2 regions of the Shewanella sp. 10B genome follow, and region 1 is predicted to be linked to the other one. Evidence: riboswitches for the same ligand, from Rfam matches in the RefSeq annotation. Region 1 holds a riboswitch; the other holds the start of a gene.
What was found. A riboswitch is a leader RNA that binds a small molecule or an ion and turns the genes downstream of it on or off. The one in region 1 is predicted to bind cobalamin.

Region 1 (6,221 bases):
AGGATCGTTAACATCGGGGCTGATAGAGCAGGTACGGTTAGTGGGCCCTAACACACCGGCGACATAACGTGGCTTACCCGTGGCCTGCTCGATTTCATCACAGGCCTCACGGGCGAGGCGCGCACCTTCGCGGTTAATCTCGGCGGACAGCGACTGCATATCGTAGTCGGCCATGGCGATAGTAGTGGCGTTGAAGGTGTTGGTTTCAATAATATCGGCACCAGCTTTTAGGTAGTCGATGTGAATTTGTTTGATGATGTGTGGCTGCGTGAGTACTAAAAGATCGTTATTGCCCTTAACGTCGGTATGCCAATCCTTGAAGCGCTCGCCACGGTAATCCTCTTCCTCAAGCTTGTAGCCTTGGATCATAGTGCCCATGGCGCCGTCTAAAATCAGAATGCGCTTTGACAACTGCTTGCGAATGTCTGCCAGTGTTTGGCTGGCTCGATGGAGAAATATCGCCATAAATGATTACCTTTACTACAGCTAAGTTGAGTCCAAAGTACGCAATCGGGTGACAAATTGCATTTTATTATTGAATGTCGTTCGTTATGTTTTGGACATTTATACGTATAGACGTCCATAATACGCGACATCGGATTGTCAGGGCAAGGCTAAAGTTGGTATAGCATAGGCGAGATAAGGCAGATAAAAACGCTAAAAGGAAAGATTAGATGAAGCAGCTCAGGTTATTACTGTTACGCCATGGAGAATGCGAGGGCGGGGCGATTTTGCGGGGTCGAGTCGATGTGCCACTGAGCGACAAGGGTTGGCGGCAGATGTCGGCGGCGGTGGCGGCGCAGGCGACTGTGTGCCATGGCATTTATAGCTCGACCTCAAGGCGCTGCGCCGAGTTTGCTAAGGTCTTTGCGGCTGAGCTGCATTCGAGTGCGTCCGTGGGCGTGAGTTTAGATGCGCCCGCGCCTTTGCCGCTCAAGGTCAACCTGCTGGAGGAGTTACAGGAAATAGCCTTTGGCGATTGGGATGGCTGTCTGCTCGATGACTTATATCAACACGACGGCGAGCGGATGGCGGCCTATTGGCAGAATCCCTGGGAGGTGACGCCGCCCAATGGTGAAGCCATGGCAAGTTTCGAGGCCCGCATCGATGGCGCGATAGCACAAATCCTTGATAAAGAGTTTGCCCTGCTGGCGATGGATGATGAACAGGCCCATGGGGAGTTTAATGCCAGTGCACCTGCAGCCAATATCTGGGTAGTGACCCACGGCGGGGTTATTCGCCACTTGATGTCAAAAGCGCTGGGGGCGGTGAAAACCTTAGGTTTTTACAGTCAGCTCGCCTTACCCGTGGCGGCGGTGGTGACTATTAATGTGCTCGAGGATGAGCAAGGTAAAAGATACTGGCGTTTAGACTGGCCATCGGGCCACTGTGAGTAGCTTAAAAGCATCAGTCATCGGATGATGAAAATTTTCTGATTTAAACAGCATTGCCTAATGGGCAAGATATAGGATAATGCTTTTCCCTGACATTTGAGCCAGATAACGAACCCTGTACGTTAAGCCCAAAGGTCGCAGAAATAGGTGTTGGGAATTTTGTGCGATTGAGTGCTATTGCTTAAAGGCAACAGTGTTGAAGCGCGCCGGATAACCCAAACATAATAGGGAATCGGGGAGCTGCCCGTCAGTAGCCCGAACTGTACCCGCAACTGTGAGTAGTCGAAGAACATTGTGTCTTCCCCTACGAGTCAGGATACCTGCCTATTTCTGTTTTCGCTGCGTGCAGCCTTAGTTCTCGAGCGGGTAACTCGAGGGAGCAGAAGATGACATTAATGAGTTTCGCCTTGTTGGCCCAAGTGGCAGCAGGCACAGATAACACCAATCAATATCCATGTGGGAGCAATCGTTAGTGATGCATTCCACATCGAGCCTTGCGCCCATAGCGCCCGCTGCGACTTCCGCCAATATGGCACTTAAGGTCAGCCAATTGAGCTGGGCGATTGAGGGAAAAACCATTCTCTCGGAGATAAGCTTTGCCCTGCCGCAGGGGGAAATGCTCGGGCTGATTGGCCCCAACGGCGCGGGTAAATCCAGTTTGCTGCGCTGTTTATACCGCTTTATTCGCCCTGCTAAAGGTCATATCAGTTTGTTTTCGCAGGATATTAGCGAGCTGTCGCCCAAGGCGTTTGCCTGTAAAGTGGCGGTGGTGCAGCAGGATACGCCGCAATACTTCGACATGACCACAGAGCAATTGGTTGCCATGGGACTCACGCCGCATAAGGGGATGTTTGATACCAACTCCAGCGGCGACGGTGAAAAAATTGCTAAGGCGCTGGAAAAGGTAGGCCTCAGTCATAAAGTGCATCAACAATACGATCGTTTATCGGGCGGTGAGAAGCAACGCGCCCTGATCGCCCGCGCCATAGTGCAGCAGCCGCAATTGTTGATTTTAGATGAGCCGACAAACCACCTCGATATCCGCTATCAAATTCAAATCTTAGAGCTAGTGCGTAGCCTTGGGATCAGCGTAATCGCCTCGATTCACGACTTGAATTTAGCCAGCGCCCTGTGCGACCACTTACTGCTGCTCGATAAGGGGCAGGTGAGTGCCATGGGCACGCCAGCTCAGGTTCTAACCGAGGAACGTATCGCCGAAGTCTTTGGGGTATGTGCCCAAGTGACGCCCCATCCCCAGCATGGTAACCCCTTGATTAATTACTTTTATGGTTATCAAAAGCCCAAGATCGATGCAGTGGACGCGGCGAGTGACTCCCACGCAGCTTCGGCTCAAGCTAGAGCATCAGAGGCTTGCGCCTGTCATAACCCCGGCGCGCCAAGCGAGGTCTTACAAAGAGCTGCATTGCAAAATGAGAGCGTCGAGAACACGCCATGATAGACACACTTAAACTGGTGACCATGAATTTTTTTAGCCATATTTTTACGCCGCTCACGCGCCAGCAATGGCTCATCTTAGGCTTGGCGGGTTTTGCCCTGCTTACCCCCATCGCCGCCGCGAGTTTTGGTGCGGCCAATATTAGCTTTTTAGATGTGTTGCAGGTGTTTATCAATAAACTCAGTCACTTGTTTATGGCCGATGAGGCCGTGAGTACCAGCAGCATGACAGAGCGGATTGTGATGGAGCTGCGACTGCCACGGATTATACTCGCCTTTGTGGCGGGGGCGGGGCTGTCCTTGGCGGGCAGCGTGCTGCAAACCGTGACCCGTAACCCCCTTGCCGATCCTTATCTATTCGGCATTAGCTCTGGCGCCTCCTTCGGCGCCGTGGTCATGCTGACGCTGTTCACTGGTTCTGGCCTGTTTGGCAATGCGGGCACGATCGCCAATTCGGGGATTTTTAGCGGTACAGGGACTTTTGCTGGCTTGTTATGGTTTAGCTTACCCTTCGGCGCCTTTATTGGTGCCAGTCTGTCGGTGCTAATCGTGCTGGCGTTAGCTGGGTTAGGCCTTAAGAGCCAAGTAGAACGCATGTTGCTCTCTGGGGTGGCCACTTCCTTTATGTTTAGCGCCTTAACCAGTTTATTACTGTACTTTGCCAGCCCGCAGGCTACCGCATCGGTGTTATTTTGGAGCCTTGGCAGTTTTGCTAAGGCCAGTTGGTCGCTGCTGGTGCTGCCGTCTTTAGTGGTGCTACTAAGCTTTTTTATTATCCTAGGTTGGAAACGCCAAATCATGGCCCTGCAAGCCGGGGATGAAACGGCCCACACCTTAGGGGTGAATGTGCCTAAGCTGCGCCTCAATATGTTGCTGCTCTGTTCGTTTATCACCGCGATTTTAGTGGCGACCTGTGGCGGCATTGGCTTTGTCGGCTTGATGATCCCGCACACAGTTCGTTTGTTATTCCCCGGTCGTCAGCCCATCTTACTGACGGCGCTGGTGGGCGGGCTGTTTATGGTGTGGATTGATGTACTCGCCCGATGTTTGCTTGGCAATCAGGAATTACCCGTGGGGATTATTACCGCTGCGATTGGTAGCTTCTTCTTTTTGCTGATTTTGCGTCGGCGCAAGCTATCGAATTAGCATGGGTCTTATGGATTGCCGAAATTTAGTACTAAGTGCGTATGGCAAATTGCAGCAGGATGCTTCGTAGTTGTTGTTCTAGAATGTGTTAGCGAACGTACTCGCAAATGAGTTATTAGCAGCGGATCTATCATTGGATTCGACATTGCCACTGGAGTGTGAATGCCTCAATCTGTCCCGTTATTTCAAATCGAGCCTGTGAGTAAAGCGCAGGATCAACTCATCCAGCAAAAGATCGATCTTAAGACTAAGCCGCCCGGCGCTCTGGGGCAGTTAGAGTCCTTAGCGTTGCAAATTGCCCGCATTCAAGGGCCGCAGCAATTACAGATAGTTAACCCTACCATGTTGGTGTTTGCCGGAGATCATGGGATTGCTGCCGAAGGGGTGTCGATTGCCCCGAGCGAAGTCACGCGGCAGATGGTGCAAAACTTTGCCCATGGCGGCGCGGCCATCAATGTGTTTTGTCGTCAGTTAGGCTTCAATCTCGAAGTGATTGATTGCGGTATTTTAACCCCAGTTGAAGATGCCGAAGGCATTATCGACCAACGCCTTGGCGCGGGAACGGCAGCGATTCACCTAGAGCCAGCCATGACGTTAGCTTGCGTGGATAAGGGCTTTGCCATGGCGCAGGCGTTAATCGAGCGTCACCATCAGGCGGGCTGTAACTTGGTCGCCTTTGGTGAGATGGGCATAGGCAATACTTCGTCAGCGGCGGCGATTATGGCGGCCATTATGCAACTCGATGTAGCCGACTGTGTTGGCCGTGGTACGGGGATCAATAGCGAGACCCTAGAGCGTAAACAGATGCTTATCGAACTCGCGCTGTTGTTACACCAGAGTGCGATGACAGGGCCTCGGCAAGTGCTGGCCTGTTTGGGCGGCTTTGAAATTGTGCAGATGACGGGGGCCATGCTCGCCGCTGCCGAGCGCAAGATGCTGGTCGTGGTGGATGGTTTTATTGCAACCGCGGCGGCTTTGGTTGCCGTGAGTATCAACGCGAATGTGCGGGATTATTTGATTTTTGCCCACCGCTCCGAGGAGCAAGGCCATCAGCGCATGTTGGAACATTTAAAGGCTAAGCCCTTGTTATCTTTAGGGCTGCGATTAGGCGAAGGCACGGGCGCCGCCTTGGCATTGCCGTTAATTCAAGCCGCTGTAAATTTTTACAATCAAATGGCGAGTTTTAGTGATGCGGGTATTGAGGCTGTTGTATGATGTGCGCTGCTAAGTGGCTTATTTAAAATAATAACTTTTAGCAGACCTTTTTAATCTTAAACCTTGCAGCAAGTGTTAATTCACTAAGGATGCTTTATGTCAGAACGCGAAAGCTGGCACAAAGAGATAGATTTGTTTTTAGTGGCCATGGGCTATTTTACCCGCATTCCTATGCCCAAATGGGTTGAGGTCGATGCCGACAAACTCAACAAAGCCAGCCGTTACTTTGGCTTAGTGGGCCTGCTGGTGGGGCTACTCAGTGCTATCGTGTTTTGGCTCACCCAAAACTGGTTGCCCGCTGGGGTGTCTGTGCTGCTGTCTATGGTCACGGGCGTGCTGTTAACGGGTGGTTTTCACGAGGACGGTTTAGCCGATACCTTCGATGGTTTCGGTGGCGGTTGGACGGCGGAAGACAAGCTGCGGATCATGAAAGACTCTCGCCTAGGGAGCTACGGCGCCTTGGCTTTGATGCTCGTGCTGATGCTCAAGTGGCAATTATTAGTGGAACTCGCACTTTATGACCCTGTAGTTGCAGGCTCGGCGATGATAGTCGCCCATACTGTGAGCCGCGTAGTTGCCGCCAGCCTTATCTTTACCGAGAAATATGTGCGCGACGATGAGTCCAGTAAATCCAAGCCGTTAGCGCAGCATCAAGGCATTAATGAACTGTTTATTTTGATCGCCAGCGGCGTGTTAGTGCTGCTAGTGCTTAAGGGCATTGCCGCGCTGTCATTGTTACTGGTGATGATAGGTCTACGCCGTTTGATTGTGGTGATTTTTAGACGCCAAATCGGTGGTTACACGGGCGATACCTTAGGTGCGGCGCAGCAGATCTGCGAAATCGTCTGTTACTTCGTGCTGCTGGTTGTGGGTAGCATACTGTGATCCATTTAGTGCTAGGCGGCGCACGTAGTGGCAAGAGTCGCTACGGCGAAGCCTTAGTGCGCCAGTATACCGCCCTCGGATTCGATGCCTGCTATCTAGCGACCGCACAAGCGCTCGATGCCGAAA
Region 2 (6,221 bases), 250 kb from region 1:
CTAAAACCTTAGTCAGCTTTGTGCTGATGACGCGCACTAAGCAGTTGCCCTTTGCGTTGGAATTAACCGCAGAAAAGTTAGCGGTATTGAAGGCGCTGTGTGAGGCCAAAGCGCTCAAATTCGGCTTGGCGGATGAAAAGCAATGCCACGTCGATTTTACTGTGCACCTCGATTATTTACTCTACTTAGTAACATTAGTGCTCGACAATACCACACTGAACCGCCAAGTGGGGCAGGCTATCGGCCCAGTTCAACGGTTGATCTTAACAGCCTTAAAACAGGCAATGCCATTTGACGCGCTCAGCCAAGACTGTGCGCAGACACTGGATAAACAAATTCAAGTGCTCTTAACCCGTTTAAATACGACTCAGGGTTTTGAATACGAACTCAAGCCGCTACTCGAGTCGATATCAGGCAAATTAGCACAACCCAATCAGCAACCCGCGTTTTCAGTAACCAAAGTATCAGCAACCAAAATTTCAGCAAATACAGGGAAATAAGTAATGCAGTCTTATCCTATATCACGCCCCTTGGCATTGGTGGCCGCCTTAGTGGCGTTACAATTAACCGCCTGTAGCCAACCTAAGCCCGTCGCCGTAGTCGAAAATGAAAAGGAATCCTTGCTGCAATTTGATAACGGCAAGCTTATCCAGTTTAAGGAAGAGGCAAATCCGAATTATCGCCATATTCCCTGCGATTTACCCGCAGTTGAGACTGTGGTGACCAACAGCACGGCCTTCGCTGCATTAACCAAGTCTGGTGAGGTGATCACTTGGGGCGATAGTTTTGCCGGTGGCGATAGCCGTGAGGTGACAGAACAACTTAAGCAAGTGAAGCAAATTGTCCCAGTTAAAGATGGGTTTGCCGCACTGCGCCAAGATGGCACTGTGGTGTATTGGGGTAATGCGGGCAAGTTGAGTCTGGACAAGGTATTGCAAGCGCGCATGACCAATATCACTAAGCTATTCGCCAACCGAGAGGCAGTAGCCGCCCTCGACGCCAATGGTAAGGTGCATACTTGGGGCTACGGGCCTTACGGCGGCAATAGTTTGCAGGTGCAGGATGAGTTAGTCGATGTGGTCGATATCTTTGCTAAAGGGCGCAGTTTTATTGCCCTGAAAAAAGACGCCAGCGCCGTAGTTTGGGGGGAGGTTGAAAGTTCGACCAATATGAAAAAGTTGCAGTCGCAGCTCACGGATATCAAACATATCGAATATTTTCAAAATACCTATGCCGCCTTAAAAAAAGATGGCTCAGTGGTGAGTTGGGGCTGGCGCAGTGATGCTTATCCTATCCGCAGCGCGCTTAAGGATGTAGCGAGTCTCACGGCAAACAGTTGCGCATTTGCGGTGTTAAGTCCAACGGGTGACGCGCATTTCTGGGGTGATGGGACTAACTGTGGCGTCGATTGGATCAAGAAAACCGATATCACAGGCGTGAAGGAGATTATCAGCGTTGGCCCGGGATTCTTGCTACTGCGTGACAACGCCACGCCGCAAATTCTCGCCGACGATACGGATTACGCCTATCTGTTTGGCTTTCATCAGGCTCAGGAGATCCTCGACAAATATTGGCAGCAGGGCAGCAAAATTACGCTAGGCAAGTCCTCCTTTGCCTTTACGCGTCCCGACGGCAAAGTGGTCCCCGTCGGTTATCGGGCAAACCTTAAAAATGTCGAGCAACTGATTGAACGCATTCCGCGCCTCACTTGGTTAGCGCAGGCAAATGATGGTTTTGTGGGGATCAGTGAAAAAGGAGAATGGGTCTCTTGGTCGATGAATCTCGGGATGTTTGATAAATCGCCGATACAACCTGCCGACTCCTTGGTGGTTAAGCCGCTGGAATCTAATCCCGCCGCCCAATGTGAGACCCCGGAGCAACGGCAGGCGATTTTGAGTCAGGCAAGGCCGCAGCGGAAAATCAATTGGTCTTTTGACTAACTCATTGTTGGGCATGTAGGGCATACCTCAGCTGGTGAAGGTTCATTCACCAGCTTTTTTAATCCCTCACAGCCCCTATCTTTGGCGGCTATTTGCCATTTTACAGTTGTTATGACTGTATAAGTATCATTTTGTTTCGCTTTTTAACTGTTATCTTATTTACATCTTCGCTAGAATGCTGGATGTTTTCTATGCAATTTCATATGTCGTATTAACCCATAACAATGCGATACAAGGATGATAATAATGAAATGTATACCCCATATGCAGATGAGGTTATGGCAGGGCGCGAGCGTATTGATGCTGTGCAGCCTAATCGGTTCTGAATCCGTCGAGGCGAAATTGGATATGCCTCGCCATGAGAGCAGTGCTTCCCATTCCCATGTGCTCCCCGTCTTTAGCCAGCAATTAGGATTTAACCTGCCAGAGGGGTGGCGCAAAGCCTATCATGAAGAACGTGCTGGCATGTTTATGGCGGAGTTTGTGCCGGAGCAGGAGGCGCTCAATCAATGGAGTGCGCTGTTTTGTGTGCAAGGCTTTAAGGATATGGCCGAAAGCGTCAGCCCCGAGCAGTTTTTAGATGCGATGGCCGAGACTTACCAAGCCTCCTGTGACGGTGAAGTGGTTTATCAAAAGTTGGGGGATACCCAAGTGGACGGTCACGACGGATTTCAAGCCATTCTTGGTTGTACCACTATGCCGAATGTCCATGGCGCGACTCAATTTAATCCAACGGCCTTTACCTCTCATCCCCAGGGCGAAATTGGTTATTACACTGTAGTGAGTGGCGACAAGGATTTGTATTTGCTGCATAAATCGATGCGTGGTGAGGTGTTTTCTGCCGATAAACCTCCTCTGCAAGCGGCCAACAGTGCCGACTTTATCTCTGCCTTAGCGCCCTTTTCCTTAAAGTAGTTGTCAGTCGATAGACGGATGATCGTGGACTTTCATCCGTATAGACGTCTATAATGCGCGCGCTCAGGCTTGATATGCCACGAGCCTTGTTGGGCGTTAACTGGTTTTCGCCCTATGAACCTCATTTTTAGTCAACCTTCTGTGGTGCTTGCGACGTATTCGTCGCGAGATAATCGGGAAGCCAGTGAAATTCTGGCACTGCCCCCGCAACGGTAAAAGGTGAGAGACGACCGCATTCGCTAGGTAGCTCAAGATGAGCCAGAGAATCGAGTGTGCAAAGGTCAGTTTCGCGTTTATCTCTCGTTGAGAAAAACATAGCCTAAGTCCGGAGACCGGCCCTAAAGGTGTTTTTGAGATTTCGGTGGGCAGATCTCAAAATGCGATAGTGACTGTCAGTATTTGTTACTGAATCAACGGTATCGTGGCGCCAATGCCCCGTTTTCCTTGCAGGAGTTAAAGGTAAAATGGGAACACATCCAACTAAAATCGCGCTGCTGATCGGCAGCCTTTGCAGCTTTTCTGTTATCGCCCCCGCCGTGGCGGCCGATGATGCCAGCGTCGCCAAAGTCGATGAGCATATTGTCGTCATTGGCCGTTCAGACAAGACCCCCTTAAATATTGCCGCCAATGTGAATGTGATTGATGCCGCTGCGATTGAGCAGAGTGGCGCAACCAGCTTGACCGAAGTCTTACGTGGTCAAAGCGGTATTCAGCTATCCGACAATAACATTGGTACTAGTTTCGCGATGCGTGGCTTTAGCGCGAGCTCTGCGGTTAACAACACCTTGATTTTGCTCGATGGTCGCCGCTTAAATAATATCGATATCGCCGCGCCTAGCCTGAATGCGATTCCACTCAATTTAATTGAGCGGGTTGAAATTTTATCTGGCAGTGCGGGCGTGCTCTATGGCGACCAAGCGGTAGGCGGGGTGATCAACATTGTAACTAAATCGCCTGAGAATACGGGCGGCAGCGTGCAATTATCCGGCGGCAGCTTTAATACCTACGAAGGTCGCGGCGATGTATCGGGCGCCATCAATAAAGATTGGCATTATTTCCTGACTGGTAGCTACAACCAAGGCGATAACTATCGTAAGCATAATGCCAATGAAACGGGTTCTATCCTTGGCCGTATTCAATATAAAACCGCCACAGATTCTTTCTTCGTTGAAACCAGCTATTACGATGATGACCGCGAGAATCCTGGTTCGTTGACGGTAGAACAGTTCAAAGAAAACCCACGTCAGTCTTCTAATAGCAGCGAATATGTTCATGAGATGACCACGGCGGCGCGCAGCGGTTATCAGCATCAGCTTAACCAAAACTGGGCCTTGGCGGCGGATCTGGATTACAGCGATACCTTAGTGAGCTCATTAAACTGGGGAGCGGGTAGCCATAATACTCGCTCGCTGCTGATGTTTAGTCCTAAAGCGCTCGCAACCTACAGCACTCGTCAAGGTGAGCTAAACCTAGTCACGGGTTTGGATATCAGCCGCGGTAAGGCCGAGTTTGACTCTATGGCGCGCAGCAACGTGCAGGAAATGCAGAGTGCTTACCTGCAAGCCACAGTGCCATTAAGCCACACCTTAAGCTATGTGGTGGGCGGACGTTATGCGCGAGTGACCGACGATCTGGTCGATGGCAATGTGTATCCAAACGGCATCGATTTAGATGAAGATGCGACCGCATTCGAGTTCGGTTTAAATTACCGTCCGAGCGCCGAGCACAGATTCTATCTACGTGGCGATGAAAACTTCCGCTTCGCTAAGGTCGATGAGCAAGCTTACACCCCGAAAGATGTGTATGGCTTAAAGCCGCAGACGGGCCGCTCCTACGAGGCGGGTTGGGATTGGACTGTCGCTAGCCAAAGCCTACGCGTCAGCCTATATCGCCTCGATTTAGAAGATGAAATCGTCTTCGATCCAAGTGCTGAAAAACCTGTTGGTGGCAGCTTCCAAGGCGCCAACGTCAATGCCGATGCTTCACGCCGCTATGGCGCGAGTGCCGATTGGGATTGGCAGGTCACTCAAGCCCTCACATTAGGCTTGGAATATAACTATATTGATGCCGAATTTACCGATGGGGTGAATGATGGCAAGCAATTGTCTTGGGTGGCTGAGCATACGGGACGCGGTTATGTCAGCATGGATTTTGCCGAGCATTTCCAAGTGTTTGCCGAGGCGATTTACACGGGTGATCGTTTTATCGAAGGCGATAATGCTAACGAAGGCGATAAATTATCTAGCTATGTTTTAGGTAATCTGGCTCTGAACTATACCCGTGACGCTTGGTTAGCGAGCCTGCGTATCGATAACCTGTTTGATAAAGAGTATGTTAGCTCGGGTTACTACGGTGGCATTTGGGGTGATAGCTATTACGCTGGTCGCGGACGTGATATTCGCTTGACTGTGGGTTACCGCTTCTAAGCTTGAGAGTAATCGTTAATCTATATAAGGCCAGACACTGTCTGGCCTTATTATTTCTGTTGTTTGGCTATACGCAGAGAAAAATCCATTTTCTCGGTGTATTCTTTATAAGTTCGCCCTATATTCAGATAGCCTAAGTCGTTGCTTGTGCTGTAGATCACTGCATCTAAAGCATAGTCACAATTATTCTACGACTTAGGGCTGAAATTCTTTGTAGTTTGGGTATGATGTGAGCGGTATTCGAATCATCTTATAGCAAATTAACAGGTGTAAAATGTCTTATGACAGATCTTGAGCAACAGGTTTTTACTCAAGTGAGAGCCATCATAGCGAATGAAGAGCAAGTGATCGGTCGCCGTGGGATCTTAATCCCACTCAAAAAAGCGATCCTTGCCGAAGGCGACATTCGTAATGTGATCGATATTATTTCGAGCGATCCCGCATTAGCTGCCCATATGTTGATGCGCAGTAATTCGGCGCAGGCTTCAGGCGTCGTAAATCCTAAATCTCGTTCCTTAAAAGACGCCCTGATCCGTTTAGGCCAGGTCAATATTTATCGTTATGCCTTTACCTTCTATTTGAAAGAGCGCCTCGATGAATTACCCCAACCCTATAAGAAATTAGTGCAAGGTTATTGGAAACTCACGGAAAATATTGCTACCGATGCGGTCGACAGCTTAGTCGATATGCCGGATGTTGAAGTTGACCCTGATGAAGTACAAACCTTGGCGCTGTTTAGCGTGTTCGGGCAAATCATTGCCTTAACGGCCTTTGCTTACTTAAATGCCAGTTCTGAGCAATCTTTCCCGTTAAGCGTGATTAAGTCATTGATTGATAATCAGCAGCAGACCTTAACCATCGAAGCCTTTGAGGCTTTAGATCTCGATCAGGATCTGCGCCAAGAGTTTATGATCGCCCATAATCTGCGCCAGACCCGTAA

Region 2: linked by a shared signal. The riboswitch ahead of M0415_RS13840 (TonB-dependent receptor) and the one ahead of M0415_RS12895 (ABC transporter ATP-binding protein) in region 1 are both predicted to bind cobalamin.

The regions. Positions count from the first base shown of each region.
Region 1 covers NZ_JAMDJO010000003.1:111,074-117,294, reverse strand. The annotation lists gene metH (methionine synthase) at 1-465, opposite strand, end outside; gene M0415_RS12900 (histidine phosphatase family protein) at 675-1,397, shown strand; cobalamin riboswitch at 1,570-1,736, shown strand; gene M0415_RS12895 (ABC transporter ATP-binding protein) at 1,870-2,850, shown strand; gene M0415_RS12890 (FecCD family ABC transporter permease) at 2,847-3,995, shown strand; gene cobT (nicotinate-nucleotide--dimethylbenzimidazole phosphoribosyltransferase) at 4,158-5,210, shown strand; gene M0415_RS12880 (adenosylcobinamide-GDP ribazoletransferase) at 5,307-6,095, shown strand; gene cobU (bifunctional adenosylcobinamide kinase/adenosylcobinamide-phosphate guanylyltransferase) at 6,092-6,221, shown strand, end outside.
Region 2 covers NZ_JAMDJO010000003.1:359,380-365,600, reverse strand. The annotation lists gene M0415_RS13855 (hypothetical protein) at 1-500, shown strand, start outside; gene M0415_RS13850 (RCC1 domain-containing protein) at 504-1,940, shown strand; gene M0415_RS13845 (hypothetical protein) at 2,187-2,855, shown strand; cobalamin riboswitch at 2,981-3,210, shown strand; gene M0415_RS13840 (TonB-dependent receptor) at 3,320-5,281, shown strand; gene M0415_RS13835 (HDOD domain-containing protein) at 5,563-6,221, shown strand, end outside.